Regions from separate parts of the Streptomyces sp. NPDC002851 genome, predicted to be linked through region 2. Evidence: riboswitches for the same ligand, from Rfam matches in the RefSeq annotation. Region 2 holds a riboswitch; each other region holds the start of a gene.
What was found. A riboswitch is a leader RNA that binds a small molecule or an ion and turns the genes downstream of it on or off. The one in region 2 is predicted to bind cobalamin.
Positions count from the first base shown of each region.

Region 1: linked by a shared signal. The riboswitch ahead of ACWD10_RS16695 (CbtB domain-containing protein) and the one ahead of ACWD10_RS18120 (ABC transporter substrate-binding protein) in region 2 are both predicted to bind cobalamin.
Region 3: linked by a shared signal. The riboswitch ahead of metE (5-methyltetrahydropteroyltriglutamate--homocysteine S-methyltransferase) and the one ahead of ACWD10_RS18120 (ABC transporter substrate-binding protein) in region 2 are both predicted to bind cobalamin.

Region 1 covers NZ_JBSFUT010000014.1:20,385-27,574, reverse strand. Annotated here, with positions in the region: gene ACWD10_RS16720 (2-aminoethylphosphonate ABC transporter substrate-binding protein) at 1-202, shown strand, start outside; gene ACWD10_RS16715 (HAD-IIA family hydrolase) at 335-1,114, shown strand; gene ACWD10_RS16710 (hypothetical protein) at 1,314-1,940, shown strand; gene ACWD10_RS16705 (class F sortase) at 1,952-2,620, shown strand; gene ACWD10_RS16700 (CbtA family protein) at 2,596-3,375, opposite strand; gene ACWD10_RS16695 (CbtB domain-containing protein) at 3,392-3,607, opposite strand; cobalamin riboswitch at 3,641-3,780, opposite strand; gene ACWD10_RS16690 (glycoside hydrolase family 6 protein) at 3,960-5,009, shown strand; gene ACWD10_RS16685 (galactose oxidase-like domain-containing protein) at 5,130-7,073, opposite strand; gene ACWD10_RS16680 (glycosyltransferase family 2 protein) at 7,177-7,190, opposite strand, start outside.
Region 2 covers NZ_JBSFUT010000015.1:131,906-139,095, reverse strand. Annotated here, with positions in the region: gene ACWD10_RS18135 (TIM barrel protein) at 1-251, opposite strand, end outside; gene ACWD10_RS18130 (ABC transporter ATP-binding protein) at 346-1,119, opposite strand; gene ACWD10_RS18125 (FecCD family ABC transporter permease) at 1,112-2,209, opposite strand; gene ACWD10_RS18120 (ABC transporter substrate-binding protein) at 2,193-3,326, opposite strand; cobalamin riboswitch at 3,505-3,693, opposite strand; gene ACWD10_RS18115 (SpoIIE family protein phosphatase) at 3,806-5,878, opposite strand; gene ACWD10_RS18110 (helix-turn-helix transcriptional regulator) at 6,315-7,190, opposite strand, start outside.
Region 3 covers NZ_JBSFUT010000009.1:34,145-41,334, reverse strand. Annotated here, with positions in the region: gene ACWD10_RS12185 (sensor histidine kinase) at 1-1,685, opposite strand, end outside; gene ACWD10_RS12180 (MHYT domain-containing protein) at 1,857-2,639, opposite strand; gene metE (5-methyltetrahydropteroyltriglutamate--homocysteine S-methyltransferase) at 2,946-5,279, opposite strand; cobalamin riboswitch at 5,431-5,639, opposite strand; gene ACWD10_RS12170 (hypothetical protein) at 5,746-6,357, shown strand; gene ACWD10_RS12165 (PepSY-associated TM helix domain-containing protein) at 6,434-7,190, shown strand, end outside.

The sequences.
Region 1 (7,190 bases), on a different contig from region 2:
GCTGAGCGAGCAGGCCCAGAAGCAGGTCTCCTCGGTCGGCGGCGGCTTCTCCGCCCGCAAGGACATCAAGGCCACCGACGCCAACGCGCTCGAGCTCGGCCGCCTCATGGAGGGCGTCGAGATCTTCCGGCCGGACTGGGCCGAGATCGACAAGAACCTCTCGTCGTACGTCGACGCCTGGAAGACCGCCACGGGCAGCTGACCCGTACGGCCCGTACGCCGTGGCCGGGTCCGCAGGTCGGACGGGGTGGGTCGGTTTCGGGCCCGCCCCGTTAGTCTGATCGTGTCCGGCCATCCCATAGAGGCATTCCGGCCAAGAGCGGAGATCAGTCCCGTGGCAGAGCGCAAGCCGATCGATTCCTGGCTCACCGACATGGACGGCGTCCTCATCCATGAGGGCGTCCCGATCCCCGGAGCCGACGCCTTCCTCAAGCGCCTACGGGAGTCCGGCAAGCCCTTCCTCGTCCTCACCAACAACTCCATCTTCACCGCGCGCGACCTGCACGCCCGGCTGCGGCGCATGGGCCTGGACGTCCCGGTCGAGAACATCTGGACGTCCGCCCTGGCCACCGCCAAGTTCCTGGACGACCAGCGGCCCGGCGGCACGGCGTACGTGATCGGCGAGGCGGGCCTGACCACGGCCCTGCACGACATCGGCTACGTCCTGACCGACCACGACCCGGACTACGTCGTCCTCGGCGAGACCCGTACGTACAGCTTCGAGGCCATGACGAAGGCGGTCCGCCTGATCAACAACGGCGCCCGCTTCATCTGCACCAACCCGGACGAGACCGGGCCGAGCCTGGAGGGCCCCCTTCCGGCGACCGGCGCGGTGGCGGCGCTGATCACGAAGGCGACGGGGAAGGACCCGTACTTCGCGGGCAAGCCGAATCCGCTGATGATGCGAACGGGCCTGAACGCGATCGGGGCGCACTCGGAGTCGAGCGCGATGATCGGGGACCGGATGGACACGGATGTCCTGGCCGGACTGGAAGCCGGGATGACGACGTTCCTGGTCCTGACGGGCCTGACGAAGCCGGACGAGATCGAGAAGTACCCGTTCCGGCCGTCGAAGGTCGTGGACTCCATCGCGGACCTGGTCGACCGGGTGTGAGTTCAAAGGTCAGCCCCTCCGGCGTTTGAGGAGCGGGGGTCCGGGGGCGGAGCCCCCGAAGCGGCCGTCAGCCACGCGGCGTTAGCCGCATATCGATACAGCCGGGAAGGAGCGGGGCGGGGAGATAACTCCGCTGGCCTATACCGGATGGCGGCGGCCCCACGCGCGGCGGACCTTCGAAGGACCAGGAGGTTCCACCATGCGCCGAGCCGGACTCGCTCTCAGCGTCGCCGCCGCCATCCTCGTAGCCCTGTCGCCCGGTACGTCCCTCGCCGGTGACAGGGTTCGGGTCGACCCTGCCAAGGCCGTCCCCGGAGAAGAGGTGGCGGTCACCGCCGCCGGGTGCGAGGGCACCAGCGGAGCCGCCAAGTCCGAGGCCTTCGTGGCCGACGCGACGCTCACCGGACCGGAGGGCGAAGGCTCACCCCTCAGCGGCGAGGCCATGATCCGCTCGACGGTGGAGCTTGGACGGTACGACGTCACGGTGAGCTGCGACGGCAAGGACCGCGGCAAGGGCAAGATCACCATCGTCCGCGACAAGCCCTCACCCTCGCCCTCGCCCACCCGCAAGGCCTCGGCCAAGCCCCCGGCCGCGAAGCCCGAGCCTCCGGCCGCGAAACCGAAGCCCGAGCCCCCGGCCGCGAAACGCACGTCCCCGGCCTCGCCCACCGCCCCGATGCGCGCGGGCGGCGGCGGCACCGCCGAGACCGCGGCGGCCGGGACGGGGGACGGCACGACGTACGCGCTCATCGGCGGGCTGCTCGTGGCCGTTACCGCGCTCGCCCTCGCCGCACGGGTCGGCGTCCGCTCCCGCCGCTCCAGGTAGGACGGCGAGGCATGGCGGCCGGTGCGGAAGGCGGAGCAGGGGCGGGGCGGTTCTGCACCGGCGTGGTCTGGGCCCTCCTGCTCGTCGGGTTCTGGCTGTGGGGCGGGGAGGCGGCCGAGGTGCCCGGCGGCGCCGCGGGCCCCACCACCGGCGACGTCGCCGCCGTCGGCAGACCCGCCCGGCTCGAACTGCCGCCCACGCAGCAGGCGTTGTCCGCCGCGCCGCCCCAGCACCTCGACATCCCGTCGATCCGGGTGAGCGCACCCGTGGTGCGGCGCGGCCTCGACGCCGACGGGGCCGTGGCGCCACCCGGCTACGACAAGCCCGGCGTCGTCGGCTGGTACGAGGGCGGTACCGCACCCGGCGCCGAGGGCACCGCCCTGTTCGTCGGGCACGTCGACACCGACACCAGGCCCGCCGTCTTCTACCACCTGAGCACCCTGCGCCCCGGCGCCAAGGCCAGGGTGACACGGGCCGACGGGACCGTCGCCGAGTTCACGGTCGAGGGCGTACGGGTCTTCGGGCGGAACGAGTTCGACGCCCGGCAGGCGTACGGGGAGCGCCAACCGGGCCGCGCCGAGCTGCGGTTGATCACCTGCGGGGGCACGTTCGACCGGGTCACCCGCAGTTACTCGTCGAATGTCGTCGTCTCCGCCTACCTGACCGGCACGGCGCCCTGAGCGTCCGGCACGCCTCCCTCCCCGGCCGGAACCGCCGCACGGGCCGCCGCCGCGCGCAGCCCCAGCGCGCCGAAGACCGCCGCGAACACCGCCCACAGCAGGACGTGCGAGGCGAGCGAGAGCATGCGGAAGTCCCAGAGCAGGGTGGCCCCTACGGGTACCGGGTCCGGGTTGCCCGGCAGCGCGAACAGGGCCACGAGTACCGCGACCGTGGTGGCCGCCACCGCGAGGTGCCGCACCGGGACGCTGCGCGCCGCGAGCCGGACGTACACCTGCCGGACCAGGAACATGCCGAGCACGCCGATGACGACGGCGGCCAGCCACAGCTCCTGCCGGTTGGTGACCGTGCCCGAGTCGCCGACGCCCGGCGGGTTGGCCGGATAGCGCAGGCCCGGCAGGAGCGACACCGCGAGGAACGCCGCGGCCGAGAAGGCCAGGGCGCGCGACCACGGGGACGCGTCCGGGGTGCGGCGGTGCACCAGGGCGTACGCGATGGCGAAGAGCACGCCGATGGCGAGCCCCGCGACGATCGCCGTCACGACCAGGCCGAAGTGCTGTTGGGAACGGGAGAAGAGCTCTTCGTGATGCTGGGCCGCGGGCGCCGCGTCATGGGCGTGCGAGCGCGCCTCCTCGAGGCGGATCGCACGGTCCATCAGCGGCTCGGCGAGCAGCAGCGAGAACAGGCCCGTTACCAGGCCCGCCGCGCCGCCCGCCGCCAACCCGCGCCCGAGCAGGGGGAGTACGGGGGAGTTCATGCTGGGAGCGCCCCGATCAGTGGCAGGGGGCGCCGAAGAGGTGCCGTCCGTCGTGCGAGAACTCGTGCAGATAGTCGCCGGTCGCGGCGATCGCGGTGCCGTTGTCGATGAAGACCGCGTACAGCGCCACCAGGGCGATGATCGCGGCGGCCGAAGCGAGCAGCCAGTCGCGGGTGCGGGTCGTCGCGGCCGATACCGCGGCGGTGTCGGGGGTCTGCGCGTGCAGGGACATATCGATGAGCCTCCTTCTGGGGTTTCCACGCCCCATGGCAGGAGGACGACGGCTCAAGTTCCTGGCTCCCGTACGCGCCCGTCGAGTTGGCGGGTCATCGCGCGCGGTCACAGTGGCGGGACCGTCCCGGATTCGCACCGGGTTCCTTGTCTGCCGTCGCCTCGCTGTATGGACTTGTCGTCCGGGAGAGTCCCAGCAGGCAGCGACGCCTGTCAACCGCGCGTGGACGGCGCGGGGGCGGCGCGCGGACTGCACGGGGCGGCGCACGCCGTGCCCCGCGCCCAGGGCCCCCTCGTGCGTGCGGGCCCCTGTGCCACGATGGGGAGCCGGACAGTGCACCAAGGGGGAGTGGATGTACGGCAAGCACGACCGCCGTGGGCACGGGCCCGCGGTACGGGCGGGTAAGGCCGCGGCGGCTGCCGTGGGGGCGGCGGCGCTGCTGCTCGCGGGCTGTTCCTCGTCGGGCGACCCGGAGCCGGGCCAGGACCGCACGACCAGCGGTCCCGTGGGACAGCGGCCCAAGGCCACCGACCCGTACTGGGTCAACCCGGACGGCAACGCGGCCCGGCAGGTCGCCGCGTACGAGAAGGACGGCAAGCGCGAGGACGCCGCGCTGATCAAGAAGATCGCGGAGCAGCCGGTCGCGGAGTGGATCGGCACCGAGAACCCCGAGCAGGAGGCGCGCGGCTTCACCCAGGCTGCCGAAAAGGCCGACCGGGACGCGTTGTTGGTGCTCTACAACATCCCGCACCGCGACTGCGGGCAGTTCTCCAAGGGCGGCGCCCCGGACGGCGACAGCTACCGGGGCTTCGTCGACGGCGTCGCCAAGGGCATCGGGGATCGGCACGCCACCGTGATCCTGGAGCCGGACTCGCTCCTTCACCTGGTGCAGCAGTGCACCCCGAAGGAGTTCCACGAGGAGCGGTACGCGCTGCTCACCGAGGCCGTGACGAAGCTGAAGGCGCTGAAGAACACCAAGGTCTATCTGGACGGCGGGAATCCGGGCACCGGCTCGCCCGACGCGTACTACGAGCCGCTGAAGCGCGCGGGCATCGACAAGGCCGACGGCTTCGCGGTGAACGTATCGAACTTCTTCACCACCGAAGAGGCCACCGCCTTCGGCAAGGAGCTCTCACCGAAGGTCGGCAACAAGCCGTTCGTGATCGACACCAGCCGCAACGGCAACGGCCCGTACACCGGCGGCGACGAGGCCGAGCGCTGGTGCAACCCGCCCGGGCGTGCGCTCGGTGAGGAGCCGACCACAAAGACCGGTGACGAGCTCGTCGACGCGTATCTGTGGATCAAGCGGCCCGGCGAGTCGGACGGCGAGTGCAAGGGCGGCCCGAAGGCCGGTGAGTGGTGGCCGGAGTACGCCCTGAAGCTGGCGAAGGCCGGTCGGTAGTCCGTACGTAGGTGAGGGCACCTCCCGGATCGGGGGCGCCCTCACTCGGTTACCGAAAACGTCCTCTACATAAGCTCGCGTACCGAAAACGTCCCCTACATAAGTAAGGGCTGCCAGGGGCTACTTGGGGATCTCCACCCACTGCGCCTTGCTCGGCCGCCCCTTGTCGTCCGTGACGAACAGCATGTACCAGCCGGGCTGCACCAGGTTCTTGTTGCGGGGCACCGTCACGGTCACCGAGTCCCCGGACCGCTTCAGGCCGAGCGCGATGGACCGCTGGTCGATGTCCGTGACGTGGGTGCTGGCGCTGGGCCGGATCAGGCGGGCGTTCTTGATGGACGAGGCGTTCCGGGTCTTGAAGGTGCCCGAGCCGCCGAGCTCGATCGTCTCCGGGCCGTCCTGCAGCGTCGGCCCGGTGCCCTGGTACAGGTAGGGCGGGGTGTAGATCTCGATGCGCTGCTCGAACGTGCCGGGCTTGGTGTTGGCCGCGTCCGCGAACAGCGAGTCGGAGCCGAAGACCACGACCCGGCCGTCCGGCAGGAGCAGCGAACCCGAGTGGTAGTTGCGGCCCACCAACGGGTCGGCGACGCGCCGCAGTTCATTGCTCTTGGCGTCGTACATCCGGGCTTCGAGGATGTTGGAGTCGCTGCGGCCGCGGTAGTCCTCGGAGCCGCCGGTGATGAGGATCTCGTCGTTGGGCAGGATGGACGACTGCGGGTAGCGGGTGCCCTTGTCGAGCGAGGGGCCGTCCTTGAAGGCCGGGGTGTCGTCCTTGAGGTCGATGATCCGGGTCTTGTTGCTGGACTTCTCGGATTCGCCGACGCCTCCGCCGCCGATCACCATGAACTTCTCGTCCTGCGCGGGCGGCACCATCACGGTGCCCGCGGTCTCCATCAGCTTGGCGTCGCTGAGGCCGCCGACCTTGGTGAACTTGTTCGTCCGGAAGTCCCAGATGCCGGGGTCGCGGCCGACGTCGTCGGGGCCGTACCCGGCGTTGGCGCCGGAGTAGAAGAGCTTGCCGTTCGGCAGCCCGAAGACCGCGGGGTACGTCGGGAACTGGCGGTTCTGCTTGACGTACTGCCACTTCTTGGTCTCGGGGTCGTACACCTCGTTCCGGTTGCCCGGGACGATCTGGCCGATGTCGTCGAGGCCGGAGAGGGCGAGGATCTTGCCGTTCGAGAGCGTGGTGAGCGTGGGGTACCAGCGCGCCTCGTTCATCGGGTCGACCTTGATGTACTTCTCGGCGACCGGGTCGAACTCGTAGGCGTCCTTGATGCCTTGGAAGTCCTTCTTGTCCAGCGCGAGCTTCTCGGCGATGCCGTAGGTGTTGCGGGCGTCGGCGCCCTTGAGGCCGTGTACCCGGTAGTTGTCCTGCGCGCCGGTCTCGTACTTCTTACCGCGCTTCTCGGCCTCTACATAGATACGGCCGAGTCCCGGATCGTTGCGGACGAACGCGCCGGTCTGCTTGTCGAAGACCTTTTTCGCCTTCTCGACGAGGACGGGGTCCTTGGAGACGAAGGTCTTGCCGCTCTTCTTGCCGGTGAAGCGGGTGCCCGCGGGCAGCGTGATCGGCTTGTCCGGGTTCTCGTTGTGCACCACCATCAGGCCGCCGGCCTTGGTGACGTCGCCCTTGAGCTTCTCGTACCGCTTGGTTCCGCCCGCCACCAGGAGCTTGCCGTCGGGCAGTTGGGTGTGGCCGGTGCAGAACAGGTCGTTCGGGGTGTGGATCTCCTTGAAGGTGTTCTTCACCGGGTCCCACAGGACGGTGTCGAACTTCCCCGCGTCGAAGTTCTTCTGGTTGTTCCCGGAGCCGGCGACCATCAGCACCTTGCCGGTGTGCAGGACGGCCGCGTGGATGGTGTTCAGCCGGTACTTCTCCGGGAACTGGACTATCTGCCAGTGACCGTTCTCGGCCTTGTACTCCGGTCTGTTGATCTTGTACTGGTGGTACTGCTCGGAGCCGTAGCGCCAGAGCCACGGGCCGTTCATCCCGGCCAGCGCAAGGACGACCGCCGTACCGATGGTGAGGCGGCGGGCACGGCGGCGGCTGGAACGGTCTTTCATCGGTTCTCCACGTGGTGGTGAGGCAGGCCGGTGCCTGGCAGCGGGCCGGGATGCCGGGATACAAGAAGAAGCGCGGGGCGCTGCCCACGGCCGACGCCGCGTCTCAAGGGGGAGGTG
Region 2 (7,190 bases):
TCGTCGCGGTCCAGGTCGGCGGCGTGGCTGAGGATCACGAGATCGAGGCCGTGGTCACGGATGACGGCGGCGATCTCCTCGGCGCGGGGGGCCGCGGTGTCGGGGGTGATCACCTCGGTGACCCCGTGCACCGGGAGGGCGACGGCGTCGTACCCGGCCGTACGGATGCCGCTCAGGGCACGTTCCAGCGGGAACTGTGCCCACGGGCGGACGGTGCAGGCGAGGTGGGGCATGGGCGTCATGGGCGTCATGGGCGGTACCTCTGTCGGAGGGCGACGGACGGGGTGTCTCTCGGGGCGCGAAGTCAGTCGTGAAGTCAGTTGCGAAGTCAGGGGCGTCGGGCGACTACGGGGACCACTCCTGGTCGTAACGGTCATAGCGGGTCACGATGGTGCGGCGGGGTAGGTCGGTCTCCCCGGCCGCGTCGAGGGTGAGGGTGTGGGCGCGCACGCCGTACAGGGCCGAGACGGCGGTGTCGGTCAGCAGCGCGTCGGCCGGGCCGACCCGGACGTCGGCGCCGCCGTACAGCAGCAGCGCGGTGTCGGCGATCTCCAGGGCGTGGTCGGGATGGTGGGTGGTGAGCACGATGGTGCGGCCCTCGTCGGCGAGTGAGCGCAGCAGGTGCAGCACCCGGCCCTGGTTGCGCAGGTCCAGTGCGGAGGCCGGTTCGTCGAGGACGAGCACGGGGCCTTCCGCGGCGATCGCCCGGGCGATCAGGACGAGTTGGCGTTCCCCGCCGCTGAGGGTCGGATAGTCACGGTCGGCGAGTGCGGTAAGGCCGACCCTGTCCAGGGCGGCGAGAGCGTGCTCGTAGTCCCGGGGGCCGGGCGTGGTCAGCGGCCGCAGGTGCCGTACGCGGCCCATCAGCACCATGTCGAGGACCGTGTAGGCGAAGGTGGTGCGGTGGCTCTGCGGGACGAAGCCGATCGCTCCTTGGGCGCGTATTCGCCCCTCGGTGGGCTCGGTCAGACCGACGAGGCAGCGCAGCAGGGTGGTCTTGCCGCGGCCGTTCGGGCCGAGGACGGTGAGGATCTCCCCGGGTGCGAGCCGGTGCGAGACGCTGCGGAAGAGCCAGCGGTCGCCGTGGTGTGCGAAGCCGAGCCGGTCGAGCTCAAGCATCGGACCACATCTTTCGGCGGCTGCGGTGCAGCAGCACCAGGAACACCGGGGCTCCGACGAGCGCGGTCAGCACACCCAGCGGGATCTCGGCGACGCTCAGGTTGCGGGTGACGGTGTCGATCGCGGTGAGGTACACCGCCCCCACACCGGCGCTGACCGGGATAAGCACCCGGTGGTCGGGCCCGACCCACAGCCGGGCCAGATGCGGCACCACAAGCCCCACCCAGCCGATGACCCCGCTCACCGCGACCGCCCCGGCCACGATCGCGGCCACCGTGGTCAGCAGGAGCCAGCGCAGCCGCCCGGGTCGAAGGCCCAGGGCCGTGGCGTCCTCATCGCCAAGGGACAGCACGTTGATCCGCCAGCGCTGGGAGCAGATCACCGCACCGCCGAGGAGCACCGGCACCGCGGCCACGGCGGCCTTGCCGTACGTGGCGGTGGCGAGGCTGCCGAGCAACCAGAAGACCAGGGACTGCAACTCGCCGTAGGGGTCGGCGAGATACGTAAGGAGCGAGACCAGCGCCGCGAAGAACGCCCCGACGACGATCCCGGACAGCACGATCGTCAGGGGTGGCGCCGGGCCGCGCACCCGGCTGGTCGCGAAGACCGCGACGAGCGCGAGCAGCCCGAACCCGAACGAGCCGAGCACCAGCGCGGCCGAGCCAAGGCCGAGGACGAGGGCGAGGGCCCCGCCGAAGGACGCGCCGGAGGAGACGCCGAGAATCTGCGGGCTGACGATCGGATTGCCGAAGACGGCCTGCAACGTCGCCCCGCACAGGGCGAGGCCCGCGCCGACCAGCATGGCAAGCAGCACCCGGGGGAGCCGGACGCGCAGCACGGTGGCTTCCTCGGTCGGCGTCCACGTCGGCTCCAGCGGCAGCAGTTGGCCGAGGAGGATCCGTACGACCTGGTCGAAGCCGACCGTGTAGCGGCCGAGGGCGAGGGCGGCGACGGCCACGAGCACGACAGCGGCCGGGAGGGCGAGGAGGGCGGTGCGGCGACGGGCCGAGCCGACCCGTACCGGCGTGGTTCCCGGCCCGCCGGGTCGCGCCGGGCCGCTGCGCCCGACCCGCTCAGCGGCCGAAGTCATCGTAGTCCCGGGACCCGGAGTTGGCCTTGGTCCGCAGAATGCCGTCCAGCTGGGCGTCGGTGGGTTCGGCGCCGTAGAGGAACGCGTACTGGCGGACCACCTCGGCCCGCAGGCCCGGCGCGCCGGTGCCGTGCACAAGCCCTGCGAGCCACTGCCACATGAGCGGCGACTCCTGGCTGGGCGGGTCCCAGCGGTAACCGCCCAGCGGCACCTTGTAGATGCGGCGCTCGCGCACGGCGCGCAGACTCGCCAACGCCGGGTCACCGTAGAGGTCCTTCGGGGCCGCCGGACCGAAGTTGCCGAGGAGGACGATGTCGGGGTCCCATTTCAGCAGCTGCTCGGTGTCGATGGCGGCCTGCTCGCTGTCGATCCCGGCCGCGGGATTGCGGGCGCCGACGAGTTCGGTGACGTAATGGTTGTACGAGGCGCCGCCCCCGACCTGCAGACTCTCGGTGGCCCCGCGCAGATAGAGCACCGACGGCGCGGACCTGGCCCCGGCACCGGGCGTGCGAAGCTCGGAGCGCAGCTTCCTCATCCGCTCGCGCATCCCGGCGACCATCCGCTCCGCCCGCTTCCGCTTGCCGAGCAGGGCGCCGTACAGCGCGATGGCGCCTTCCAGGTCCTTCTGGGTGCCGTAGGTGAGCCGGGCGACGGTCAGACCGGCCTGGCGGAGCGGTTCGACGATGCCCGGGCCGCGGTCGCCCCACTGGATGACGACATCAGGGCTCAGGTTCAGGACGCTCTCCACGTTGGGCGCGAACTCGGCACCGGCCACGTCGGTGGGGACCTTGAGCAGCTCGGGGTAGGCCGAGCCGAGGAAACTGCCCGCGACGGCGGTGCGCGAGGCGGCGTTCATCCCCACCAGCACCTCGGGTCCGCCGTTGACGGCGACCACCATGGACGCGGCCGGCAGCGGGATGGTCACCACCCGACGGGCCGGGTGCGGCAGTTCGACGCTCTTGCCGGTCAGATCGGTGACGGTGAGACCGTCACCGCGGCTCGCCGTCCCGGCTCGCCCGCAGGCGGTGCCGAGCAGGGGCAGGGCGACCGCGGTCAGCGCGCCACCGAGCAGTCTGCGGCGGGAGACGTCCGGGCTCGGCACAGTGCGTTCAGGCATCCGGGGTCCTCTCGGGTCCGGAGCACGATCCGCCAGGGGACCGGCAGCCGGGACCGCGACGCACCGGCCATGGCCCACTGGGCCGTCAGCCACACACGCCTAGCCGCCCGAACGGGTCTGCCGCGGCGCCTGTCGCCACCGCAGACCTCATGCACGCCTCCTGGAGTCCACGCCCCGTGGATGGTGTCCGCGACAGGTCAGTGTCCTGACTCCCGGATCGCTGCTCGCCCCGACCTTCCAGCCGCGCGGCCGTGGTCGTATGCGGGGTCCGCTCCCCGGTCACAGTGGCGGGACCGTGCCGGATTCTCACCGGCTTCCTGGCTCCCGTCGCGTGGTTCGACGGGCACACAGTAGCCAACCCGTTCCTACCCGGGGAAGACGAGCCTGCCGGTGCACCGGCGCACGGAGGGGTGTGAGCGAGGCACGTGGACCTGGACCGCACCGCCAAGTACGGCCGTGCTCAATACGTCTTGTCGTGCTCAATACGTCTTGTACGGATGCGTACGAGCGATCAGCAGGGCCACATCGTCCGGATCCTGGTGGTCGCGCAAGGTGTTGAGGAGGAGGTCGCAGGTTTCCTCCAGGGAGCCGCGGGGGCGGTCGAGGAGGCGGGGCAGGGCCTGGAGGCGGGTGTCGATGTCCTGGCCGCGGGACTCTACGAGACCGTCGGTGTAGAGGACGAGTTCGTCGCCGGCGGCGAGGGTGATCTCGCGGGCCTCGAAGGGGACGCCGCCGACGCCCAGGGGTGCTCCGGTGGGCAGGTCGAGGAGGCTCGGCGTGCCGCCGCCGGGTCCGGTGTGGGTGCGGACGGGGGGCAGATGGCCCGCCGTGGCGAGACGGCAGCGGCGGCTGTGTGGGTCGTACTCGGCGTAGACGCAGGTGGCGATGGTCTCGCCGAGGTCGGCGGTGATCCGGTCCAGGTGGGTCAGGACGTCGGTGGGCTCCAGGCCGAGCCCGGCCAGGGTGCGGGTCGCGGTGCGCAACTGGCCCATCGTTGCCGCGGCGTGCAGGCCGCTGCCCATGACGTCGCCCACGACGAGGGCGGTCTTGTGGCCGGGCAGCGGGATGACGTCGAACCAGTCGCCGCCGACCTCGATGGCCGTGGAGGCGGGCCGGTAGCGGTAGGCGACCTCGAGGCCGGGCGGGCGCGGCGGGCGCACGGGCAGCAGGTGGCGCTGGAGGGCGAGCGCGGCCTGGGACTGCTCCTGGTAGCCGCGGGCGTTGTCGATGGAGATGGCCGCTCGGGAGGCCAGTTCACCGGCGAGCAGCAGGTCGTCGTGGTCGAAGCCGCGCGGGTTGCGGGCGCGGGCCAGGGTGAGCGCGCCGAGCACCGTGCCCCGGGCGCGCAGCGGCACCGCGAGAAACGAGTGCACCCCGGCCTCGGCCAGGAGTTTCGCGGCGTTCTCGTCGCGCGCGATCCGCTTCATGTCGTTCGGCCCGACCTGCGCGACGAGGACCGGGCGGCCGGTGCGGATGCACTTGGCGACCAGGCGCGAGTCGTCGTACTGAATCGACCGGCCGACCGGGTCGGGGGCCTGGACGGCCGGGGTCGGGTAGGCCGTCTTGAGCGCGAGCGCGCGGAACCGGGGGTACCGGGTGGCGGTGGCGGACGGGCTCGGCGGGCCGTCCTGCAGCACGGCTTCGAGGAGGTCGACGGCGGCGATGTCGGCGAGCTCGGGGACGAGGCTGTCGGCCAGTTCGCGGGCGGTGAGGTCCAGGTCGAGGGTGGTGCCGATGCGCTCCGTGGCGTCGGCGATCATCGCGAGGCGGCGTCGGGCCCGGTCCGCCGCGGTGGCCGCGCGGTGCTGCTCGGTGACGTCCACGACGGACACGGCGAGGCCGAGGACGCCCCGGGACGGGTCCTCGAGCCGGTAGAACGACACCGACCAGGCGTGCTCGGTATTGGGGTCGGCCGGGGTGCGCCCGACCGTGAAGCTGTCCCGCACCGGGGCGCCGGTGTGCAGGACGTCGCGCATGGTGGCCGCGATGGCGGTGACGTCCAGGAACGGCAGTACGTCTTGGACGGTCCGGCCCAGGTGCTCCCCGGCGGGTACGCCGTTGATCCGCTCGAGGGCCGGATTGACCAGGACGTACCGCAGGTTGGTGTCCAGGATCGCGAGGCCGATGGGGGACTGCTCGACCAGGCGCATGGTCAGGGCCAGATCGCGTTCGATCCGCTGCACCGTGGCCCGGTCGGAGGCGAGGCCGAGCGCGTAGGGGCGGCCCTGGTCGTCCTCCAGACGCATATTGCGGAACTCGGCGTACAGCCTGCTGCCGTCCTTGCAGCGCACCGGGAACACGCCCGCCCATGGGGTGCCGTCCGCCATCACCTCGGCGTACAGCGTGAGCACCTGCTCCAGGTCCTCCTCGTCGACCAGGACCTTGGCCGCGGGCCGCCCGAGGGCCTCGGCGGCGGGGTAGCCGAACAGGTCCTCGGCCTGCGGGCTCCACAGCACGATCCGCCCGTCCGCGTCCAGGACCACGGCGGCCACGCCCAGCTCGTCGAGGAGCCCGCCCGGCTGGAGCGCGGGGTCGCTGTCGGCCCCGACCAAGCGGGTCCACGGCGTGGTGCGGGCCGAGGAGTTCTTTGGTGCGTCGGAGTCTTTTGGCGCGTCGGAGTTCTGTGGTGGGTCGGGTGTCCCGGGCGACTCACGCGCCGAGGGTGCCGAAGGTGCGTCGCCGGGCTGTGCCGACCGTTCGCTGTCTGCCAGTTCTGCCGGTTCTGCCGGTGCTGCCGGTGCTGCCGGTTCTGCTGGTCCTGCCGGATCCGGCGGTTCCGACGGTTCGGGAGACAGGGCGTCCGCAGCGCTCATGCGTCCGCTCCCTTCGTCCAGGCCGCCGCCGAGTCTCTCTTGCAGTCTCCTGTTTCGCTACGGGTTCCACGGCGCGGCCGGGGATCTCTCCATCATCTCCACTGCCGGGCCCGCCCGCCATACCTTTCCGGCGGCCGCTGCGGCTCATCCGGCCCCATAAAGCGGAAGAGATCCCTCACGCCTCCCCGTCCGCTTCTGCCTCCCCGTGTGCGCGGTAGCGATCGGCCAGGCCCGCCACCGTCCGGGCCAAGGCCGCGCGCAGCTCCGGTGGGCCGAGCACCTCCGCGTCGGTGCCGAGCCGGAGCAGATCCCCGACCGCGATGGCCTCCGCCTCTACCGGCAGCTCCACCCGCACCCAGCCGTCGGCGTCCGGCTCCCCGGCGTCCCGCAGCGCCGCGTCCCCCGCCGTCCCGAACAGCATCGGCAGCAGCCGCCGGGCCCGCGGCGAGAGCCGGACCACGGCCACCCCCTGGTACCGCGCCTCCTCGAGCCGCCGCGACGACTCCTCCCAGTACGCGGCCAGATCGAACCCGGCGGGCCGCTCGAAGCTCTCCCCCGCCACGGTGTCCACCGCCAGGAACCGGGAGACGCGGTACGTCCGTATCGACGCGTCGGCACGCGCCACCAGGTACCACATGCCGCCCTTCAGAACGAGCCCCAGCGGATGCAGCTCGCGGTGCACTCGGGTCCTGTCGTCCCAGCGCCGGTAGTGCACCCGCAACACCTCCTGCTCCCACACCGCGCGGGCCACCCGCTCCAGGTGCGGCACCGGATCGGCGTCCCGGAACCAGCCCGGTGCGTCCAGGTGGAAGCGGTCCTCGATCCGCCGGGCGCGGTCCGCGAGCCCGGCCGGGAGCGCGGCCTGGAGCTTGAGCCGTGCGGTACTGAGGATCGCGCCGAGGCCCAGGTCGCGCGCGGGCCCGGGCGCCCCGGCGAGGAACAGGGACGCGGCCTCGGGGTCGGTGAGGCCGGTGAGCCGGGTGCGGTAGCCGTCGAGCAGCCGGTAGCCGCCGAGCGGCCCGCGGTCGGCGACCACCGGGACACCGGCGGC
Region 3 (7,190 bases), on a different contig from region 2:
ATCCGGGTCGTCAGGTGGTCGAGGCGGAACAGGTCTTCGAGGTCGTTCGGGTTCTCGGTACGCCGCTCCATGGCGTCCAGAAGCTCGAGTTGGCGGTGGAGCAGGACCTGGCTGCGGCGCGCGAGGCTGACGTACACGCCGGAGACGCCGGTGAGGACGGCGGCGCGGCCCGCGACGGCGCGCAGGGCGGCGCGCTGCACAGTGGTGAGCGCGGCGCCGACCTGCGCGATCTCGTCGCGCGCGGCGGTGCGGTCCAGGTTCTGTCTCCCCGGTCGCCGTGGATCAGTCTGCGCCCGCCGCGGAGCGGCTGATGGATGCCGTTGGTGCGTGCTGTCGGCGTGCCGGTCGGAGTGCTGTTCACTCGATGGCCCTGGCGTACGTGGGGCTTCGGTCGGTGCGGCGAGAGTGCGCCCGCCGCGCCAGCGGCTCATGTCACGGCGGCGTCGCGGGCCCGCGGAGACCGGAGAGACCGGAGAGACCGGGGAGACCTGGGAGACCTGGGAGACCGGGCCCAGGGGTGCCTCCGTGTCGAGGTCGAGCTCTTCGCCGTTGTGGATCCGGCGGATCGCGGCGGGCAGCCGGGTGGCGGCGAGGTCGAGGGCGGAGTTGCGCAGTCCGGTCAGGTCCGCGACGAGGCCGCGGCCGATGCGTACGGAGAGGAGCAGCGCGACCACGACGCCGAGCAGGCCGAGGAGCACGGCCAGGCCCGAACTGCCCAGGGTGGACAGGGCGTACGGTTCGGCGGCGCCCGCGGCCGTCGCGCTCGCCTCGGCCCGGGCGAGCCCGGCCCGCACGGTGGTGGCGGCGTGCTGCCAGCGGTCGGCGGGTACGGCGTCGGCGGCGCGCTCGGCGCCCGCCGCGAGGACGGCGTCCTGGGCGGTGGCGAGGTCGGCGGCGCCGCTGGAGTCGAGGACCTTGCGGTAGGCGGCCGCGTCGTCGGGGCGCAGGTCGGCCACGGCGCCGCCGGTGAGGGCGCGCTGGAGGGTGACGTCGCCGACGAAGCCGCGGTACTGGACGGCGGTCATCTTCCCGGCGGCCTGCGCGGCGCCGAGCACCGCGTCCTGGCGGCTCAACGCCTCGGCGGCGCGGGCGAGTTCGAGGACGGTACGGGTGTCGGAGGCCGCGGCTGCTCCCGTGCTGCCGTGATCGGCGCCCGCGAGTCCGGACCGTACCGCGAAGGCCCGGTCCACGGCGGTGCCGTAGCCGGAGAGCACGGCGCCCGCTCCTCCTCCCTGCCCGGCGTCGGCGGTGGCCGCCTTACGGGTGGCGGCAAGGCCGTCGGCGGAGTCGCGGAGTCGCTCGATCCGGCCGGGCAGCCCGGCGTCAAGGGCGGCCAGGTCGGTGCTGTTGGACGCGACGCCCCGGCGCAGCGCGGTGACGGCCCGGTCGGTACGGGACTCGGCGGCGTCGAGGGCCTGCCGCTCGGTGGCGCCGGGGGCGGCGCGGTACTTCAGGGCGGCCGCCCGTTCGTCCTGTACGGCGGTGGTGAAGTCCACGACCGGGGTGACGAGGGCCGAGTTGATCTGCTTCAGCTGCTCGGTGTCCGAGACCTGGGACGCGGTGGTGACCGCGGCGTGGCCCCACAGGGCCATCAGCGAGACGACCGGGACGGTGAGCAGGGTGACGACCTTGGCGCGGATCGATTTGGGGCGCAGCCGTTCGGGCAGCGGTAGGCGTGCGGGCATGGCGCAGCTGTCTCCTTGACGGTGCAGGAGTGGGGGCGGCGCGGACGGAGCGCCATGACGGGTTCGGGGACGGTGCCGGAAGGAAGCCGGAATCGGTGCCGGAAGGGACCCTTCAGGCCGAAGGACCGTTAGAGATGGAAGGGGCCAAGTAACCGGAACGGAGCAGACCGTTCAGGTCGCCGGAAGCTCCACCTCGTGCAGCGGCCGGGCCGCCGCCCGGTCCGCGTCACGTTCCCGCGCGGTCGGCGACAGCGCCACGAACGCGCAGGTCAGAAAGAGGAACGAGCCGAGCACCACGGCGAGCGGAAAGATGAAGGCGGGGGCGCTGGCGCCCGGCAGCGGCTCGGTGCTCGCGTGCACGGTGACGCGCACCGCGGCCATGCCGGTGTAGTGCATGCTGCTCACCGCGAGCCCCATCACCAGCGAGGCGACGGCCGCGATCACCGGCCCTTGCACGGCGAGCGTCGCCCAGAGCGCGGCGGTGGCGGCGACCACGGCGATGACGACGGAGGCGGCCACGGTGGCCGGGTCGTACGCGATGTCGCCGTTGAGCCGGACCGCCGCCATGCCGATGTAGTGCATCGCGGCGACGCCGAGCCCGGTACCGAGCCCGCCGAGCAGCACGGCCCGGGGGCGCGAACCGCCGTACCCGGCGGTGAAGATGCCCGCGCCGACGACGGTGATGGCGACGAGCAGGCTCAGCAGGGTGAGCGGAATGTCGTAGCGGATCGCGGTGCCCTCGACGGTGTAGCCGAGCATCGCGATGAAGTGCATGGTCCAGATCCCGGCCCCGATCGCCGCCGATGCGGTGATCAGCCACTTCCGCTTGGATCCCGGCCCGGCGGCCAAGGCCCGTACGGTGCACCGGAGTCCGAGCGCGGCGCCCAGTACGGCCATCGCGTACGACAGGACGGGCGTGATCCATCCCCCCGCCATGTGGTGCATGTGACCCACGGTTCTCCTCTCGCAGTCGCGTTCGGCCCCCGATCGCCGGGGACGCTAACACGGGGTCGCGGGGCGGGTCCGGGGGTGAAATCGGGGTCGGATCCAGGGCCTACCGATCGGTAAAGCCCGAGTTCACGGGGCGGGAGCGGACTACAGATCCTCACCGGCACCTCCACGCTTTCTCCACAGTGCGACTCATGTCACGCCGCGTCACGGGGCGCTTCGGACATCCCGGGCCGGGGGTTACGGCAAGGGTCTTACCGGGGTGGGGTGGCGGGGTGGGGGGTTCCGCCGTGGGGCGGAACCCCCGGGCGACTAGCGCAGCCGCTTCGCCGCCTCGACCATCCGCTCAAGCGCCGGGCGCACCTCGTCCGGTGTCCTGGTCTTCAGGCCGCAGTCCGGGTTGATCCAGAGGCGGTCGGCCGGGACGGTGTGCAGGGCGCGGTCGATGAGGTCGGTGAGGTGGCGTTCCGTGGGGACGGCGGGGGCGTGGATGTCGTAGACGCCGGGGCCCACCTGCCGTGGGTAGCCGGTGAGTTCGGCGGCGATCTCCAGGTGGGAGCGGGCCGCCTCCAGGCTGATCACGTCCGCGTCCAGGGCCTCGATGGCGGGCAGGATCTCGCCGAACTCCGCGTAGCACATGTGCGTATGGATCTGGGTGTCCGCGCGCACCCCGGAGGTGGCCAGGCGGAAGGACTCCGTCGCCCACTCCAGATAGGCCGCGTGTCCGGCGCGGCGCAGCGGCAGGGTCTCGCGCAGGGCCGGTTCGTCGACCTGGATGACGGCGGTACCGGCCGCCTCCAGGTCGGCGACCTCGTCGCGCAGGGCGAGCGCGACCTGCCGCGCGGTCTCGGCGAGCGGCTGGTCGTCGCGTACGAAGGACCAGGCGAGCATCGTCACCGGGCCGGTGAGCATGCCCTTGACCGGGCGGTCGGTGAGCGATTGGGCGTACGTCGTCCAGCGCAGCGTCATCGGCGCGGGCCGCGACACGTCGCCCGCGAGGATCGGCGGGCGGACGTAGCGGGTGCCGTACGACTGGACCCAGCCGTGCCGGGTGGCGAGGTATCCGGTGAGCTGTTCGGCGAAGTACTGGACCATGTCGTTGCGTTCGGGCTCGCCGTGCACGAGGACATCGAGCCCGGCCTTCTCCTGGAAGGCGACGACCTCGCGGATCTCGGCGGCGATGCGTTCTTCGTACGCCGAGTCGGTGAGCCTGCCCGTGCGCAACTCGGCGCGGGCGGAGCGCAGTTCGGGGGTCTGCGGGAAGGAGCCGATGGTCGTGGTGGGCAGCGGCGGCAGGTTCAGGCGGGCGCGCTGGGCGGCGGTTCGTTCCTCGTACGCGGCCGCGCGGCGGGTCTGGTCCGCGGTGACGGCGGCGCAGCGGGCGCGTACCGCCGGGTCGTGGGTGAGCGCGGATCCGGCGCGGGTCGCCAGGTCGGCGCGGCGGGCGGCGAGCGCGGCGGCGACGGTGTCCCGGCCGTGCCGCAACGCGCGGGTGAGCAGGGAGACTTCGCGGGTCTTCTGGCGGGCGAAGGAGAGCCAGCGCAGGATCTGCGGGTCGAGGCCGCGTTCCATGGCGGTGTCGAGCGGCACGTGGAGCAGCGAGCACGACGGGGCGACGTCGACCTGGTCCGCCAGGCCGAGCAGGGTGCCGAGGGTGGCGAGGGCCCGTTCCAGGTCGGCGGCCCAGACGTTGCGTCCGTCGACGACCCCGGCGATCAGGCGCTTGCCGGGGAGCCCGCCGATGGCGGCGAGCGCGTCGAGGTTGCCCGCGGCGGCGCCGGTGAAGTCGAGGGCGAGGCCGTCGATGGGAGCGTCCGCGAGTACGGGCAGGGCGTCCCCGAGTACGTCGAAGTAGGAGGCGACGAGGAGTCGGGGGCGGTCCGTGAGGGCGCCCAGGTCGCGGTAGGCGCGGGCGGTGGCGCTCAGCACGGCGCCCGGCCGGTCCTGGACCAGGGCGGGCTCGTCGAGCTGTACCCAGGCGGCGCCCGCGGCCCGCAGATCCGCGAGGACGGAGGCGTACACCGGGAGCAGCCGGTCGAGCAGCGTGAGCGGGTCGAAGCCGTCGGGAGCGCCCGGCGCGGGCTTGGCGAGCAGCAGGAAGCTGATCGGCCCGAGCAGCACGGGCCGGGCGGCGAAGCCCTCGTCACGGGCCTCGGTGTACTCGGTGAGCTGCTTGCGGGAGTCGGCGGTGAAGACGGTGCCGGGCCCCAACTCCGGTACGAGGTAGTGGTAGTTGGTGTCGAACCACTTGGTCATCTCCAGGGGCGCGGCGGTGGCGGTGCCGCGCGCCATGGCGAAGTAGAGCGCGAGGTCGTGGGCCGCTGAGCCGCCCGTCCACTGCTCGCCCGCGGGTACGGCGGCGCGGTGCCGGGGCGGGATCGCGCCGACCATCTGGGCGGTGTCGAGGACGTGGTCGTAGAGCGAGAAGTCGCCGGTGGGGATCTCCTCGATCCCGGCGTCACGGAGTTCGCGGCGCCGGGCGGCGCGCAACTCGGCGGCGGCGCGGTGCAGTTGGGCGGCGTCGGTGCGCCCGGCCCAGTAGCGCTCGATCGCCTTCTTCAGCTCGCGGTGGGGGCCTTGGCGGGGGTAGCCGTGCAGGGTTGCGGCGGTACGGCAGAGGGTGGTGTCGGGGTGATCGGCGGTCACGGAACTCTCCTTCGCGAGTTCTCGGCGGGCCGCGCGGCCGAGCACGTACGACGAAGGAGGGGCGGCGCACGCACTGGTGCCGTCGCCCTGCCGCCGCCGACCCGCCCACGAGGTCCCGGTGCGACCGCGGCCCGTGCGGGTCCGCGGGCAGTGGCAGGTCTTCGGACTCGCGGGCGTGCTCCTCGGCCCGGGCTCTTTCACCCGTACCAGGGGCTCCTACTGGCCGTCGCTTCCCGGACGTGGATGTCGTACGTCCAGTGCGTGTGACGGCGGTCGTTCCCGCTCACCGCTGCGGGGCAGTCCCGGATTCCCACCGGGTTCCCTCTTACGACGCCACCGCCTGGCGGGCGGGGCGAACCAGCTGCGTGGGCCAGCCTAGACGTTCGGTGCTACGGGCGGGGGCGGAGGTGTGATTTCCGCTTCCCGGGGGCAGCGGGCGCCGGGGGCCATGGCAGCATGTGCGGCCATGACGCACGCCCGTTCCACTCTGCGCGCCTTCCGGGCCGCGCTGTTCGCCGCGGTGTGCGTCACTCTGGGCACCGCGGGGCATTCGTACACGTCTGGACATCAGGTCCCTCTTGGTGGCCTATTGAGCGCTTTGGGCGTTACGGGTGTTCTGGCCTGGGTGGGGGCCCGGCGGCGTCGCGGTCCGGTGGCCATCGGGGCCGGGCTGCTCGCGGTGCAGGGGGCACTGCATTTGGCCTTCGCCGGGGCACAGGAGCATGCCGCCGCCATGGGGCACGGCCAGGACCACGCCGCCATGGCGCACACCCAGGGGCACGGCTCGGCCGGGATGCTCGCCGCGCACCTCCTGTCCGCGCTCCTGTGCGCCCTGTGGCTGGCCCGTGGCGAGGCGGCACTCTTCCAGCTCCTGCGCACGCTCGAAGCGCTGACCTTCACTCCGTTGCGGCTGCTCGGCGCGGCGGTACGGCTTCCGGAGCCGCCCGGCCCCGGACGGCGGCCGTGGTCCTGGTACGGCCCGGCCCGGCCGCGTACCGCCGTACTCGCGCACGTGGTGTCCCGGCGCGGGCCGCCGGTGACGGCGCGTCTCCCGCGTTACGCACCCGCCGCCGCCTGACCTCGGCTTCCTTCGCGCTCCGGCGCCGCGGTGGGTGCGCTGTCACCTGCCCACGCACCGAACTCCGAAGGACGTCATGGCCATTGACAACCGGCACGAGCCGGACATCGCCGAAGAAAATCCACCAGATACACCAGATACGAAGGGGCAGGGCGACGGCGGCGAGCGCCGTCCGGGCGCCTGGGCCGCGCTCCGCCCGCTGCTCCTCCGCCTCCACTTCTACGCCGGGGTGCTCATCGCCCCGTTCCTGCTCGTCGCCGCCGTGAGCGGGATGCTGTACGCGCTCTCGTTCCAGGCCGAGAAGGTCGTCCACCGGCACGAGCTGCGGGTCCCCGTCGGGGATGAGACCGTGCCGCTGAGCGAGCAGGTCGCCGCCGCCCGCAAGGCACACCCCGAGGGCACCGTCACGGCCGTGTGGCCGCCGGCCGAGGAGGGCGCCACGACGCGGGTGCTCTTCGCCTCGCCGGACGTGCCCGAGGACCGCGAGCTCGCGGTGTTCGTGAACCCGTACACCGCCGAGATCCGCGGCGAGCTGGCCAGCTACGGCAGCTCCGGCGCGCTGCCGCTGCGCACCTGGATCGACGAGCTGCACCGCGATCTGCACCTGGGCGAGCTGGGCCGCAACTACAGCGAACTCGCCGCCAGCTGGCTGTGGGTGGTCGCGCTCGGCGGCGTCGCCCTGTGGTTCGGACGCCGCCGCGCCCGGCGGCGCGACCTCGTCGTACCCGGCAAGGGCGCGGAGAAGGGGCGGGCCCGCACCCTGTCCTGGCACGGCGCGGTCGGCCTGTGGGCGGCGATCGGGCTTGTGGCGCTCTCGGCGACCGGCCTGACCT